Regions from separate parts of the Actinoplanes missouriensis 431 genome, predicted to be linked through region 2. Evidence: riboswitches for the same ligand, from Rfam matches in the RefSeq annotation. Region 2 holds a riboswitch; each other region holds the start of a gene.
The links. A riboswitch is a leader RNA that binds a small molecule or an ion and turns the genes downstream of it on or off. The one in region 2 is predicted to bind cobalamin.
Positions count from the first base shown of each region.

Region 1: another riboswitch for cobalamin. It lies ahead of AMIS_RS21025 (CbtA family protein); the one in region 2 lies ahead of AMIS_RS01080 (ABC transporter substrate-binding protein).
Region 3: another riboswitch for cobalamin. It lies ahead of bluB (5,6-dimethylbenzimidazole synthase); the one in region 2 lies ahead of AMIS_RS01080 (ABC transporter substrate-binding protein).
Region 4: another riboswitch for cobalamin. It lies ahead of AMIS_RS26705 (VWA domain-containing protein); the one in region 2 lies ahead of AMIS_RS01080 (ABC transporter substrate-binding protein).

Region 1 is NC_017093.1:4,477,696-4,480,897, reverse strand. It holds gene AMIS_RS21030 ((2Fe-2S)-binding protein) at 178-918, shown strand; gene AMIS_RS21025 (CbtA family protein) at 881-1,600, opposite strand; cobalamin riboswitch at 1,672-1,822, opposite strand; gene AMIS_RS21020 (ATP-binding protein) at 1,829-3,202, opposite strand, start outside.
Region 2 is NC_017093.1:231,863-235,064, forward strand. It holds gene AMIS_RS01070 (hypothetical protein) at 35-457, shown strand; gene AMIS_RS01075 (DUF4229 domain-containing protein) at 479-841, shown strand; cobalamin riboswitch at 885-1,012, shown strand; gene AMIS_RS01080 (ABC transporter substrate-binding protein) at 1,106-2,035, shown strand; gene AMIS_RS01085 (FecCD family ABC transporter permease) at 2,032-3,099, shown strand; gene AMIS_RS01090 (ABC transporter ATP-binding protein) at 3,096-3,202, shown strand, end outside.
Region 3 is NC_017093.1:4,498,981-4,502,182, reverse strand. It holds gene AMIS_RS21120 (hypothetical protein) at 1-107, shown strand, start outside; gene fahA (fumarylacetoacetase) at 104-1,273, shown strand; cobalamin riboswitch at 1,322-1,520, shown strand; gene bluB (5,6-dimethylbenzimidazole synthase) at 1,559-2,194, shown strand; gene AMIS_RS21105 (beta-L-arabinofuranosidase domain-containing protein) at 2,523-3,202, shown strand, end outside.
Region 4 is NC_017093.1:5,773,722-5,776,923, reverse strand. It holds gene AMIS_RS26710 (gluconokinase) at 1-919, opposite strand, end outside; cobalamin riboswitch at 1,088-1,258, shown strand; gene AMIS_RS26705 (VWA domain-containing protein) at 1,295-3,202, shown strand, end outside.

The DNA.
Region 1 (3,202 bases), 4.2 Mb from region 2:
GCTTGCCGGCTGGGCGCTTGGGGACCGCGGGCTCACCGGCCGGGTGCTTGGGGACTGCGGGCTTGCCGGCTGGGTGCTTGGAGACTGCGGGTCGGGGAACAGGGCGTTGACGTCGGTCATACCCCTGAACCGTATCGTTGAACTGTCGGTTGAGGCTTCGCTGATACCGTCGCCGGCATGGCCGACCCGATCGATGCGACGCCCGCGCTGGAAGCCGCTGCGCGGTTCGGTCCCTACTGCACGTGGGAGACACAAGCTCCGGTCGGCGGGACGAGGCCGCTGACCGATCTGCAGGACCCCGCGGTGCTCGCCGATCGGGTGGACACCGCCACCCGGCTGCTCGCCGCGATGGGCGGGCTCAACCCCGGTGACCTGCCTAGACGCGCGGTCGCGTCGACCGTCTTCCTCGGACTGGCGGCTCGCCTGGTCTCCCCGCCGCTGGCGGCCGCGGTGGCCGGCGGCGCGGTCCCGATCCCGGAGCCGGCTCGGATGCGGTGGCAGCCGGTGGACCGGGGACCGATCCCGATCACGTGCGCCGGACTGACGGCCGGCACCGGTGACCTTGTCACAGGTCTCAACACGGTGATCGAAATACTGGTCGCGCCGGTGCTGGAGGTGTTCCGTACCCAATTTGTGGTGTCGCCCCGGGTTTTGTGGGGAAACGTGGCGTCCGCGCTCGGTGGCGCCGCCACGATGATGGCCGCGCAGGGGGCGGACGCGGGCGACCTGATCGAGGGGCTGCTGTCCCGGGAACCACTGATCGGGACGGCCGTCCTGCACCGCCCCGATCGTCATCACCGGAGAACGCTGACCCGCAACAACTGCTGCCTGTACTACCGGATCCCGGGCGGCGGCACCTGCGGCGACTGCGTGCTGAACGTCAGGCAGCGACGGCGGCGGCCGGCTCCGCAGCGGTGACCCGCGGCGTCACCAGCGCGGCGAAGGCCAGGCCCAGCACGGTCCAGAGCACCGCCTGCACGCCGAGCGAGGTGATCCGGAACTCCCAGAGCAGCGCCGCCGGGAACGACTCCGGCACTTCCTGGATGCCGGGCAGCAGCAGGTACGCCACGGAGACCACCACGACGAACGCCAGGGTCGCGGCCACCGCCCGGCGCCACTCCACGGTCTGCGTGCGGGCGGCGATCACCGCGGCCCAGACGGCGACCAGGCCGAGCACGAGCACCGCCAGATAACTCCAGGTCCGCTGGTTGATGGTGGCCGGGTCGCCGACGGCGGGCGGGTTCGGCGGGTACTTCACCCACGGCACCAGCACCGCCCCGACCAGCGCGGATCCGGCCAGCACGAGCGCCACCCGGCTGTCCGCGGCGATCCGGAACCGGCGGCGCAGCAGCGTGTAGGCGGTGGCGAGCAGTCCGCCCATCGCGATGCCGTAGAGGGTGGTGGCGAGAACCAGGCCGGCCTTCTGCCCGTTGCGGCTGACCAGCGGATCCTCCGCCGCGTCGGTGGACGAGGCGGGCGCGGCGGCCTCCTCGATGGCGATCGCGGCGTCGACGTGCGGCTCACCGAACACGAAGGCGAACCCGCCGGCCAGCAGACCGGCGATCAGCCCGGCGAGCAGGCCCCGCAAGAGCAACGACACGAAACGGGGCTGCCCAGCCGGAAAAGACGCAGACATGAGAGAGCGAACCTCCAACGGGATGACGCGTCCCGATCGTGGGGCTGCGACGGGCGAGTTCCCTGACTCCCGGCCCCTCGCAGGACCGGTCACAGTGGCGCGACCGCGCCGGACTCCCACCGGCTTCCCTCGCGTCGCCGCAGTTGGCATCCTCAACCTAGTGGTGCCCGGAGCAGCGGCACAACTCTGCGATCAGGCCTTCGGCAGGCGCACCCGCACGATCGTCCCGGCCGGCTCGTTGGCGTCCAGCCGGATGGTCCCGCCGTGCAGCGCGACGATCGTGCGGGCCAGGCTGAGTCCCAGTCCGCTGCCGGGAATCCCCTGGTGGCGCACGTTGCTGCCGCGGAAGAACCGGTCGAACACCCGCTCCCGTTCCTCGGCGGGCATGCCGATCCCGCTGTCCGCGATGCTCAGCTCGGCGGTCTGGGCGCCGGCGGTCAGCGTGACGACGACGTGACCGCCGGGTGGGCTGTACGTCGCCGCGTTCGACAGCAGATCGGTGATCACCTGGCGCAGCCGGTCCGCGTCGCCGCGTACTCCGACGGCCGGCGGCACCCACAGGTCGATGTCGAGCGCCGTGCTCGCCCGGGCGGTCTGCACCGCGTCGGTGACCAGGGCGGCGAGGTCGATCTCGGTGAGCCGCAGGCCGAGGTGACCGGAGTCCAGGCCGGCCAGGTCCAGCAGCGTGTCGATGATCCGTTGCAGCGCGGCGCTGTTCCGGCTGATCGACTGGATCATCTGCTGTTGCTCGTCGTCCAGCCCGCCGGCCTCCTCGGCGAGCACGCCGGCGTTCGTGGTGATCGAGGTGAGCGGCGTGCGCATCTCGTGGCCGACCAGGTCGATGAAGTCGTTCTGCGCCCGGCTCAGCTGCCGGGCCAGCTGCTCGGCGCGGCGCAGCGCCACGTAGACGCCGATCTGCGACGCCACCCCGTCGAGCAGCACGGTCAGCAGGTCCTCCTGGACCTCGGGGGTGCCGGCGTAACAGGTCAGCACCCCGAGCATGGTGCCGCCGTCGCGGACCGGGACGGCGAGGACCGTACGGATGCCGCGCCGCAGGCAGATGTCGATGCGTGCCCGTTCGGCGGGCCGGGGGATGTAGGCGGCGGTGTCCGCGATGTCCGGCACCCAGAGCGGCTGCCCGGTCTCCCAGACCCGGCCGGTGATCCCGTGCCCGTACGCCGGCACGTGCCCGAACAGCCCGTCGCCGGGGTCCGCGCCGGTCGCGTCGTAGTGCCCGACCGAGCGCAGGTCGCCGTGGGCGTCGTCGATCAGGAACAGCTCCGCGCAGGGCCAGCCCAGCGTCGTGACCACCGGTTCGAGGATCTCCGGCGCCGCGTCCTCGGCCGACTCCGCGGTCCGCAGCACCACTTCGACCCGGCGGTGGCAGTCCCGGAACTTCTCGGCCCGGCGCAGCGCGGTCACCTCGTGCGCCACCGACAACGCTCCGAGCCGCCGGCCACCGGTGCCGACGATCGGGTTCGCGGTGGCGGCGAAGGTGCGGATCCGGTGCCCGGGACGCACCGTGAGCACGTCGGAGACGCCGACCTGCTCGCCGCCGAGCGCCCG
Region 2 (3,202 bases):
ACGCCGCAATGACCGGAAACCCGAGGACGCCCCGATGACCCAGCAGAGGAACGCGCGCGGCCTGCGCCGAGACGCCGGTGGCCGGCTGATGACCATCAGCGACCTGCTCGGGGCGGCGTTCGCCGGTCTGGCGGTCGGCCTCGTCGTGCTGTTGATCTTCGAGGCGGTGATGGCGCTCACCGGCCTCGGCACATTCGGCTCGTCGAACGGCTGGCTCGTGCTGATCCTCCCGGTCTGGCTCTTCGTCGAGGAGTTCCGGGCCGAGGGCTTCGGCGCGCACCGGGTCATGATGGCCGCGCTCGCCGCCGGTTTCGGCGTCGCGCTCGGGATGACCGTGGCCGGTCTGATCTCCGGAGTGGCGCCGGCCCTGGTGAGCGGCACGGCCGGAGCCGCCACCGGTACGGTCGTGTACTGCCTGGTCTGGTTCTACGGCCTCCGCTGGCTCAACCAACGGTGAGGCTGAGGGAGAGATGAAGAGATGAGCCCCGCCGTCAAATACACGCTCGGCCGGCTCGGCCTGTTCGTGGTCGCCTTGGCCGTGCTGCTGCCGTTCCCGTTGAACTTCCTGGTCAAGGTCATGGTCGCGTTCGTCGTGTCGGCCGTGCTCTCGCTCGTGCTGTTGCGCAAGTGGCGTGACCAGATGGCCGAGCATCTCGGTTCGGTCGCCGCCAAGCGCACCGCGGAGAAAGACCGGCTGCGTTCGGCGCTGGCCGGGGACGAGGACGCCGCAGCGGCCGGCGACCGGGTGGCCGCCGCCGACGCGAGCCACAAAGCAGGCGACAGCGCGGGCCCGGGCACCGGCGAGACGGCAGGCAGCGAGAAAGCCGCCGACGGCCGCTGACATCAGTACGCACCAGCTGCCGATGTAACCCACCGGCGGCGACTCCGTGCTGTCCGTGAGCTAGCGTTTTCATCAGACCGCGTCTCAGCGAAGCCGGTGCGAAACCGGCGCTGTCCCGCAACTGTGATGCCCGCGACGAGCCGGGCTAGCCAGGTCGCCTGGACGCCGGTCGCGATTCAGCGCTCTCGGGGAGGGGCGCCTCGCAGACGGCGGCCACGAGCCCCTGTCGGCGAAGCACCACAGCCCGGCCGACAGGAGGATTCCATGCAGCGACGACGTCTTCTCACCACCGCGATGGTGACCACCGCCCTGGCTCTCGCCGGTTGTGCGGGTCAGGACGCGGATGAGCCGGCCGCGACGCCGGCGAGCTCCGCCGCGGGCTTCCCGGTCACGGTCGGCGCGGTGACCCTGGAGGCCCGGCCCGAGAAGATCGTCTCGTTGAGCCCGACCGCCACGGAGATGCTGTTCGCGATCGGCGCGGGCCCGCAGGTGACGGCGGTCGACGACCAGTCGAGCTACCCGGCCGACGCCCCGAAATCGGATCTGTCCGGCTTCAAGCCGAACGCCGAGGCGATCGCCGCGAAGGACCCGGACCTGGTGGTGGTCTCCAACGACACCGAGAACATCGTGGCGCAGCTCGGGAAACTGTCGATCCCGGCGTTCGTCGCGCCGGCCGCGACCACGCTGGAGGACACCTACGCCCAGCTCGGTGACCTGGGCGCGCTCACCGGCCACCGGGCCGAGGCGGAGAAGACCGGCGCCGACATGGCGACTCGGATCGACGAGATCGTGAAATCGGTTCCGGCCCGCAGCCGGCCGCTGAGCTACTTCTACGAGCTCGGACCGGATCTCTACTCGGCCACCTCGAAGACGTTCATCGGATCGATCTTCGCGAAGTTCGGCATGACCAACGTGGCGGACGCCGCCGACGCGAGCGGCTCGTTCGGCGGGTACCCGCAGCTCACCCAGGAGGCGGTGGTCAAGGCGAACCCGGACATGATCTTCCTGGCCGACAGCAAGTGCTGCCAGCAGTCCGCCGCGACGGTGACGGCGCGCAGTGGCTGGTCCACGGTGACCGCGGTGGAGAAGGGCCAGATCTACGCGCTCGACGACGACATCGCGTCGCGCTGGGGTCCGCGGACCCCCGACCTGGTCCAGGCCGTCGCCGACGCGGTGGGCAAGGTCCCCGCGTGATCGATGCCGTGGCCCCGAAGCAGCGGGCCCGCTCTGCCGGGCTCCGGCCGGCATGGCTCGTCGCGGGCGCGCTCGCGGTGCTGGTGGCGACCCTGGCCGGCCTCGCCTTCGGCTCGGCGTCCCTGCCACCGGGCGGGGTCGCGGCGGAGATGCTCAACCTCATTCCCGGGGTACGGCTGGAGAGTGGCCTCACCGATCGGGAGGTCGCGATCCTGATGCAGCTGCGGCTGCCCCGGGTGGTGCTGGGCCTGCTGGTCGGCGCGATGCTGGCCCTCTCCGGCGCGGCGTACCAGGGCGCTTTCCGCAACCCGCTGGCCGACCCGCACCTGCTCGGCGTGGCGGCCGGCGCGGGACTGGGCGTCACGGCGGTGATCGTGCTCGGTGCCGGCAGCACCACGGAGGTGCCGGTGGGCGTACCCATGGCTGCTTTTGTCGGTGCGGTGACCGCGGTGGCGCTGACCTGGCTGCTGGGCGCGGCCGGCAGCCGGGACCGGACGCCCGCCGCGTTGATCCTGGCCGGTGTGGCCGTGTCGGCGTTCCTCTCGGCGGCGCAGACGTTCCTGCTGCAGCGGCACGTCGAGTCGCTGCAGGAGGTGTATTCGTGGCTGCTCGGCCGGCTCGCCACGGCCGGCTGGCACGACGTGCTGGTGATCCTGCCGTACGCGCTGGTGACGGGCGTGATCGTGTTGTCCCGGCGGCGCGAGCTGGACGTGCTGACGGTCGGTGACGCGGAGGCTGCGAGTCTGGGCCTGCATCCGCAGCGCAGCAGGTACCTGCTGATCATCGCGGCGTCGCTCGGTACCGCGGCGGCGGTCTCGGTCTCCGGGTTGATCGGTTTCGTCGGGATCATCGTGCCGCACACGATCCGGCTGCTGACCGGCCCGAGTTACCGGTCGCTGCTGCCGCTCTCGGTACTCTTCGGCGCCGCGTTCCTGACCCTGACCGACCTGCTGGCGCGGACCGTCGCCGGTGACGCCGAGATCCCGATCGGCGTCGTCACGGCATTCCTCGGCGCGCCATTCTTCGTCCTGGTGATGCGCACCAGCCGCGCGGTGCCGACATGACCGATGCGCACCAGCCGCGCGGTGCCGACATGACCGACGCGATCACCGTCGAGGACTTGACGGTACGGCTCGACGGCACGCTGATCGTCGACGGCGTGAGCCT
Region 3 (3,202 bases), 4.3 Mb from region 2:
TGGCCCGCGACGTGCGGCGGCAGTTCGTCAGTTTCGGCACATGCAGCATCAGCGAGCCGGTCGACGGCCTGCTGCAGCTCGGACTTCTCCCGGAGGACATCCTGTGAGCCCGCTCGGCAGCCCGGCCACCCTGCCCTACGGCGTGTTCAGCACCGCGGCCGACCCGCATCCCCGGGCCGGCGTCGCGATCGGCGACCAGATCATCGATCTCCCGGCGGCCGTCCGGCGCCTCGCCCCGCAACTGGCCGGCGCGGTCGCCGGCCCGTCCCTGGACGCCCTGCTGGCCGCCGGCCCCCGCGTCTGGGCCGACCTGCGGGCGCAGCTGACCACCTGGGTCACCGACGAGATTCATCGCGATCTGATCGCGGCGCATCTCGTGCCGGCCCGGGAGGCGACGATGCACCTGCCGTTCACGGTGGCCGACTACGTCGACTTCTACGCCTCCGAGCAGCACGCCACCAACCTCGGACGGATCCTGCGCCCCGGCCAGGAACCGCTCACCGCCAACTGGAAACACCTCCCGATCGGCTATCACGGCCGCGCCGGAACCGTCGTCGTGTCAGGAACCGACATCGTGCGGCCGAGCGGCCAGCGGGTCGGCCCGGTCTTCGGGCCCTCCCAGCGGCTCGACATCGAGGCCGAACTGGGTTTCGTCGTCGGCGTCGGATCCTCGCTCGGCAAACCGGTCGAGCTGGGCGCCTTCGAGGAACACGTCTTCGGGGTCTGCCTGGTCAACGACTGGTCGGCGCGGGACATCCAGGCCTTCGAGTACGTTCCGCTCGGCCCGTTCCTGGGCAAGAGCTTCGCCACCTCGATCAGCCCGTGGATCGTCCCGCTGTCCGCTCTCGATCATGCCCGGGTGGCGCCGCCGGAGCGTTCCGTGCCGGTGCAGCCCTACCTCGACGACGAGAAGACGCCGGCGTGGGGCCTGGACGTGCGGCTTACGGTGACCCTGAACGGTCACGTGATCTCCCAGCCGCGCGCCGCCGACATGTACTGGACGGGCGCGCAGATGCTCGCCCATCTGACGGTCAACGGCGCCTCGCTGCGCACCGGTGACCTGTTCGCCTCCGGAACGATCAGCGGCGGCTCGCCGGGCTCGCTCATCGAGCTGTCCTGGAACGGTCAGGAACCGCTCGCGCTGCCGGACGGCTCGACCCGCGCGTTCCTCGAGGACGGCGACGAGGTGGTGATCAGCGCGGTCGCGCCGGGCCCGGACGGCTCCACGATCAGCTTCGGGGAGGTCCGCGGGCGGATCGTGAGCGCGTTGTAGGGTTCAGCACGGCACAAGATCATGGTGAGGTGCCCCGTTCCGCTCCGGACGTGTCCGATATGGATTGGTCCGGCTCGGAGCGGGGAGAATCTGGGAAGCCGGTGTGATTCCGGCACGGGCCCGCCGCGGTGACCGGGGAGCCGCCGCCCACGCGCGCGAGCGCAGCCACTGGCCGCAACGGCTGGGAAGGCGGGCGGTGAGGCGACGATCCGGGAGTCCGAAGACCGGCCTCGCCGACTGTCGCCCGGGCGCACGCCCGGGCCGAATCGCAGCGGGAGCCTGCCCATGTCCAGTCAGCTGTACGACGTCATCCACCGCCGCCGCGACGTCCGCGGCCAGTTCACCGGCGCCCCGATCCCACCGGCGGTCCTCGATCGCGTGCTGGCGGCCGCCCACGCCGCACCCAGCGTCGGACTCTCCCAGCCCTGGGACTTCATCCTGGTCAGCGACGAGTCAACCCGCGTCGCTTTCCACGATCACGTCCAGCGCGAGCGCGCGGCCTTCGCGTCCACCCTCGACCCGGACGCCGCCGCCACCTTCTCCAAAATCAAGATCGAGGGGGTACGGGAATCCACCCTCTCCGTGGTCGTCACCTACGACCCGGACCGGGGCAGCCCGGCAGTCCTCGGCCGGCACGCCATCGCGGACGCCGGCCTCTACTCGGTCTGCCTGGCGATCCAGAACCTCTGGCTCGCCGCCACCGCCGAGGACCTGGGCGTCGGCTGGGTCTCCTTCTACCGCGAGCCGTTCGTCCAGGACCTGCTCGGCATACCCGCCGGCATCCGCCCGGTGGCGTGGCTCTGCCTGGGGCCGGTGACCCACCTGGAGGAGACCCCCGACCTGGAACGCCATGGCTGGCGCAGGCGAATGCCGTGGCAGTCGGCGGTCCACGAGAACAGGTGGTCCCCGAGGGAGGGCTGACGCCGGGCCTTTCGGGCGCGGGGTGGTCGCCCGGACAACCGGCTGCTTCCGCATCTCTGGCCGATGTTCGTGAGCGCTAACAAATCGATCGAGCCCTGTCTGGTGTGAGCCGTTTCCTGATGTCGGGCACGGCATGATTCCCCTGATCGGTCCCGAGCAGCGGAGCTGTGGGAAAGCCTGTGCGAGTACCCGCCCGAAATCGTCGGCGTCTTGTCGCGGCATCGAACCTGTGCAACGATCCAGTTACGTCGATGTTAACGTTCATCCCCCCCGGTACGAATACATCGGTCGTCTTCGTTCCCTCCCGTCCCCATCCTCTGGAGGATTCGTGTCGTCCCTTCCCCTGAGCCGGCGGAGCGTCCTTCGTGCCGCCGGCGCCGGTGCGGTCGTCTCCGCCGTCGGCGTCTCCATCGCTGCGACCACCGCGGAGGCCGATGCCGCCGTCGTCCCGCCGGTACGTACGGACATCGGCAACGCGGCGTCCGAGTTCATGCCCGGTCAGGTGCGGCTGACCGCGAGCCGGCTGCTGGACAACCAGAACCGCACCATGAACTACCTGCGGTTCGTCGACGTCAACCGGATGCTCTACGTCTTCCGCGCCAACCACCGGCTGTCCACCGCCGGTGCCGCCGCGAACGGCGGCTGGGACGCGCCGAACTTCCCGTTCCGCTCGCACATGCAGGGCCACTTCCTGACCGCATGGGCGCAGGCGTACGCCTACACCGGCGACACCACCTGCCGTGACAAGGCCGACTACATGGTCGCCGAGCTGGCCAAGTGCCAGGCGAACAACGCCGTGGCCGGGTTCAACGCGGGCTACCTGTCCGGCTTTCCGGAGTCGGACCTCGACGCCGTCGAGTCCGGCAAGCCGATCGCGGTGTCGTACTACTGCATCCACAAGACCCTCGCGGGTCTGCTGGACGTGTGGCGGCTGATCGGCAACACCCAAGCCAAGGACGTCCTGTTGAAGCTTGCCGGGTGGGTCGACTGGCGTACCGGCCGGCTCAG
Region 4 (3,202 bases), 3.2 Mb from region 2:
CCCACCGGACCACCGAGCCGGCGTTGTTCACCGCGCCGCCGATCACCCAGCGGTCCTCGGTGAGCGCGTAGCAGAACAGCCGGCCCGCCTCGTCGCTGGCCGGCCGGTCGACGACCGTGCGCAGCGCGCCGCTGGTGCCGAGCGAGACGGCCGCGATCCCGGCCGGGGTTGCGCCCACGCCGAGGTTGGCGAGCGGACCGTCGGCGGCCCCGATGATCAGCGGAACGGCCTCGTCGAGCCCGGCCGCCCGCGCCACCTCGGGCCGCAGCCGCAGCCGGGTCGTCGTCGGCACCACCTCGGCGAGCTGCTCCGCGCGCACCCCGGCGATCCCGAGCGCCTCGTCGTCCCACTTGCGCGAGTGGATGTCGTAGAGGCCGGTGCCGGAGGCGAGCGACAGGTCCACCTGGAACGGCCCGCCGGTGAGCGCCGCGACGATCAGCTCCTTCACCCCGCCCCACCGGGGCGTGCCCCGCAGGGTGTCCGGGTCGGTCGCCTCCCACCAGGCCAGTTTGGTCAGTGGCGACATCGGGTGCACCGGGGTGCCGGTGCGCGCCTGCAGGACCTTGGCCCGCCCGGCCGCGACGATCTGCTCGCACTGCCCGGCCGAGCGCCCGTCCGCCCAGGTGATCAGCGGGCCCAGCGGCTCGCCGTCCGCGGACATCGGCACGAGCGCGTGCAGGAACGCGCTGAGTCCGATCGCGATCACCCGGTCGCCGTTTTCCCGGCACGCGGCGGCGACGTCGGTGAGCGCCTTCACCGCGGCGTCGACCAGCTGCGCCGGGTCGAGCTCGGCGCGACCCGGCCCGGGCACCGACAGCGGGTAGTGCACGCTGGTCAGCGCGCGTATCTCCCCGCGCGGCCCGGCGGCGACGCCCTTGGTGGCGGTGGTACCGGTGTCGATGCCGATCACAACGTCCATGCGTGGCCTCCCTCGTCCTGCCCTTCGCCTTACCCGGCGGACATCCTTTCGTACCGGCCCGGCGCGCCGCTCGTCATCGCCCCGGTGACCGCTGCCCGCGGGGCCGCCCGGGACGCCGGAGCGATCGTTGTCACCGGTGCTCGCGTTGACGCGTACCCCGCCGGTGAGAAAGAGTGACCGGCGAGCGGTAGCGGAGGAACCCGGTGCGAATCCGGGACGGTCCCGCCACTGTGACCGGGGAGCGACCCGCAGCACAGCCACGGCTTCGACAGGGGCCGGAAGGCGCGGTGATCGCCGATCCGGGAGTCAGGAGACTCCGGCCGCTCGTTCGTGGCTGACGTGCGGGCGTGGACACCCGCGCAGAAGGGGACCCTCGTGACAACTCCCTACCCGTTCTCGGCCGTCGTCGGCCTCGATGACCTGCGCCTCGCGCTGCTGCTGACAGCGGTCTCACCCGCCGTCGGCGGCGTGCTGGTGCGCGGCGAGAAGGGCACCGCGAAGAGCACCGTCGTGCGTGCGCTGGCCGGCCTGCTGCCGGGCATCGCGACGGTACGCGGCTGCCGGTTCGCCTGTGACCCGGACGCCCCGGATCCGGGCTGCCCGGACGGCCCGCACCCGATCGGCGGCCCCGCCGACGCCCGCCCGGCCCGGCTCGTCGAGCTGCCGGTCGGCGCCACCGAGGACCGCGTGGTGGGCACGCTGGACCTGCAGCGGGCGCTCAGCGACGGGGTGAAGGCGTACGAGCCGGGCCTGCTCGCCGCCGCCCACCGGGGCGTGCTCTACGTCGACGAGGTGAACCTGCTCCCGGACCACCTGGTCGACCTGCTGCTGGACGCCGCCGCGATGGGCCGCGCGCACGTCGAGCGCGACGGCGTGTCGGTGAAGCACGCGGCACGGTTCCTGCTGGTCGGCACGATGAACCCGGAGGAGGGTGAGCCGCGCCCGCAGCTGGTCGACCGCTTCGGCCTGGTCGTCACCGTGGCGGCGCCCCGCGACGCGGCGCAGCGGGCCGAGGTGGTGCGCCGCAGGCTGGCCTACGAGGCCGGCCCGGACGGGTTCGCCGCCCGGTTCGCCGAGGCCGAGCGGGAGTACGCGGCCCGCATCGCCGCCGCCCGCGCCCAGCTCCCCGGCGTGCGGCTCCCCGACACGGAGCTGGACCGGATCGCCCGGGTCTGCCTCGCTTACGGGGTGGACGGCATGCGCGCCGACATCGTGGTGGCCCGCTGCGCCGTCGCCCTGGCCGCCTGGCACGGCCGCGACCGGGTGACCGCCGACGACGTCCGCGACGCTGCCCGGCTGGCCCTGCCGCACCGGCGGCGCACCGATCCGCTCGACCCGCCGGGCACCGACGAGGAGAAGCTCGAACAGGCCCTGGCCGAGGCCGAGCAGGAGGCCCTCCGTGAGGCCGAGGCCGAGCGTCAGGCGGCGGAGTCGTCCGCCGGTGAGGCTTCCGGGCCGGCCGATGACGACGGCGACGACCCGGACGGCGACGGCCCACCCAGCGGCGGTGGCGGTGGCGGACCGGAGGGCCCGCGGGACGGCGGCGGTCCGGCGAGCGGCTCCGGGGCGGCGGCGGACGGCTCCGGGGCGGCGGCGGACGGCTCCGGGCAGGCAGGGGACGACTCAGGGCAGCAGGAGCAGGCCGCGCAGGGGGACAAAGCGGGCGCGGCGGCGACCGCTGGGCCGGCCTACCGAACGCGGACACTGCGCATCTCGGCCCGGGGTGAGGGTGGTCATGCCGGGCGGCGCTCTCCGGCCTACGCCCGTCGCGGGCGGGTGGTCGGCAGCCGTACCCCGATCGGCAAGCTCGCCGGCGCCCCGCACCTTCCGGCGACGCTCCGTGCCGCCCTGGACCGAGCCGGCGCGGAGGCGGCCTCCCGGGCGCCCTCCGACTTCTCCGAAATGTCGGGAAAGCGGGTCCGGGTGGCGCCTCGGGATCTGCGGGAGTCGGTGCACGTGGGGCGGGAGGCGAACCTCGTGCTCTTCGTCGTGGACGCGTCCGGATCGATGGCGGCCCGGAAGCGGATGACGCTCGTGAAGACGGCGGTGCTGTCGTTGCTGCGGGACGCCTACCAGCGGCGGGACCGGATCGGGATGATCACGTTTCGGGGCGCGGACGCGGAGGTGGTGCTGCCGCCCACGTCCAGCCATGAGGTCGGCGTGATGCGGCTGGCGGCGCTACGGACCGGTGGGCGGACCCCGATCGCGGCCGGGTTGCGCGCCGCGGCGGCGACCATCGCGACCGAACGCCGCCGTGATCCGCGCCGGCGGCCGTTGCTGGTG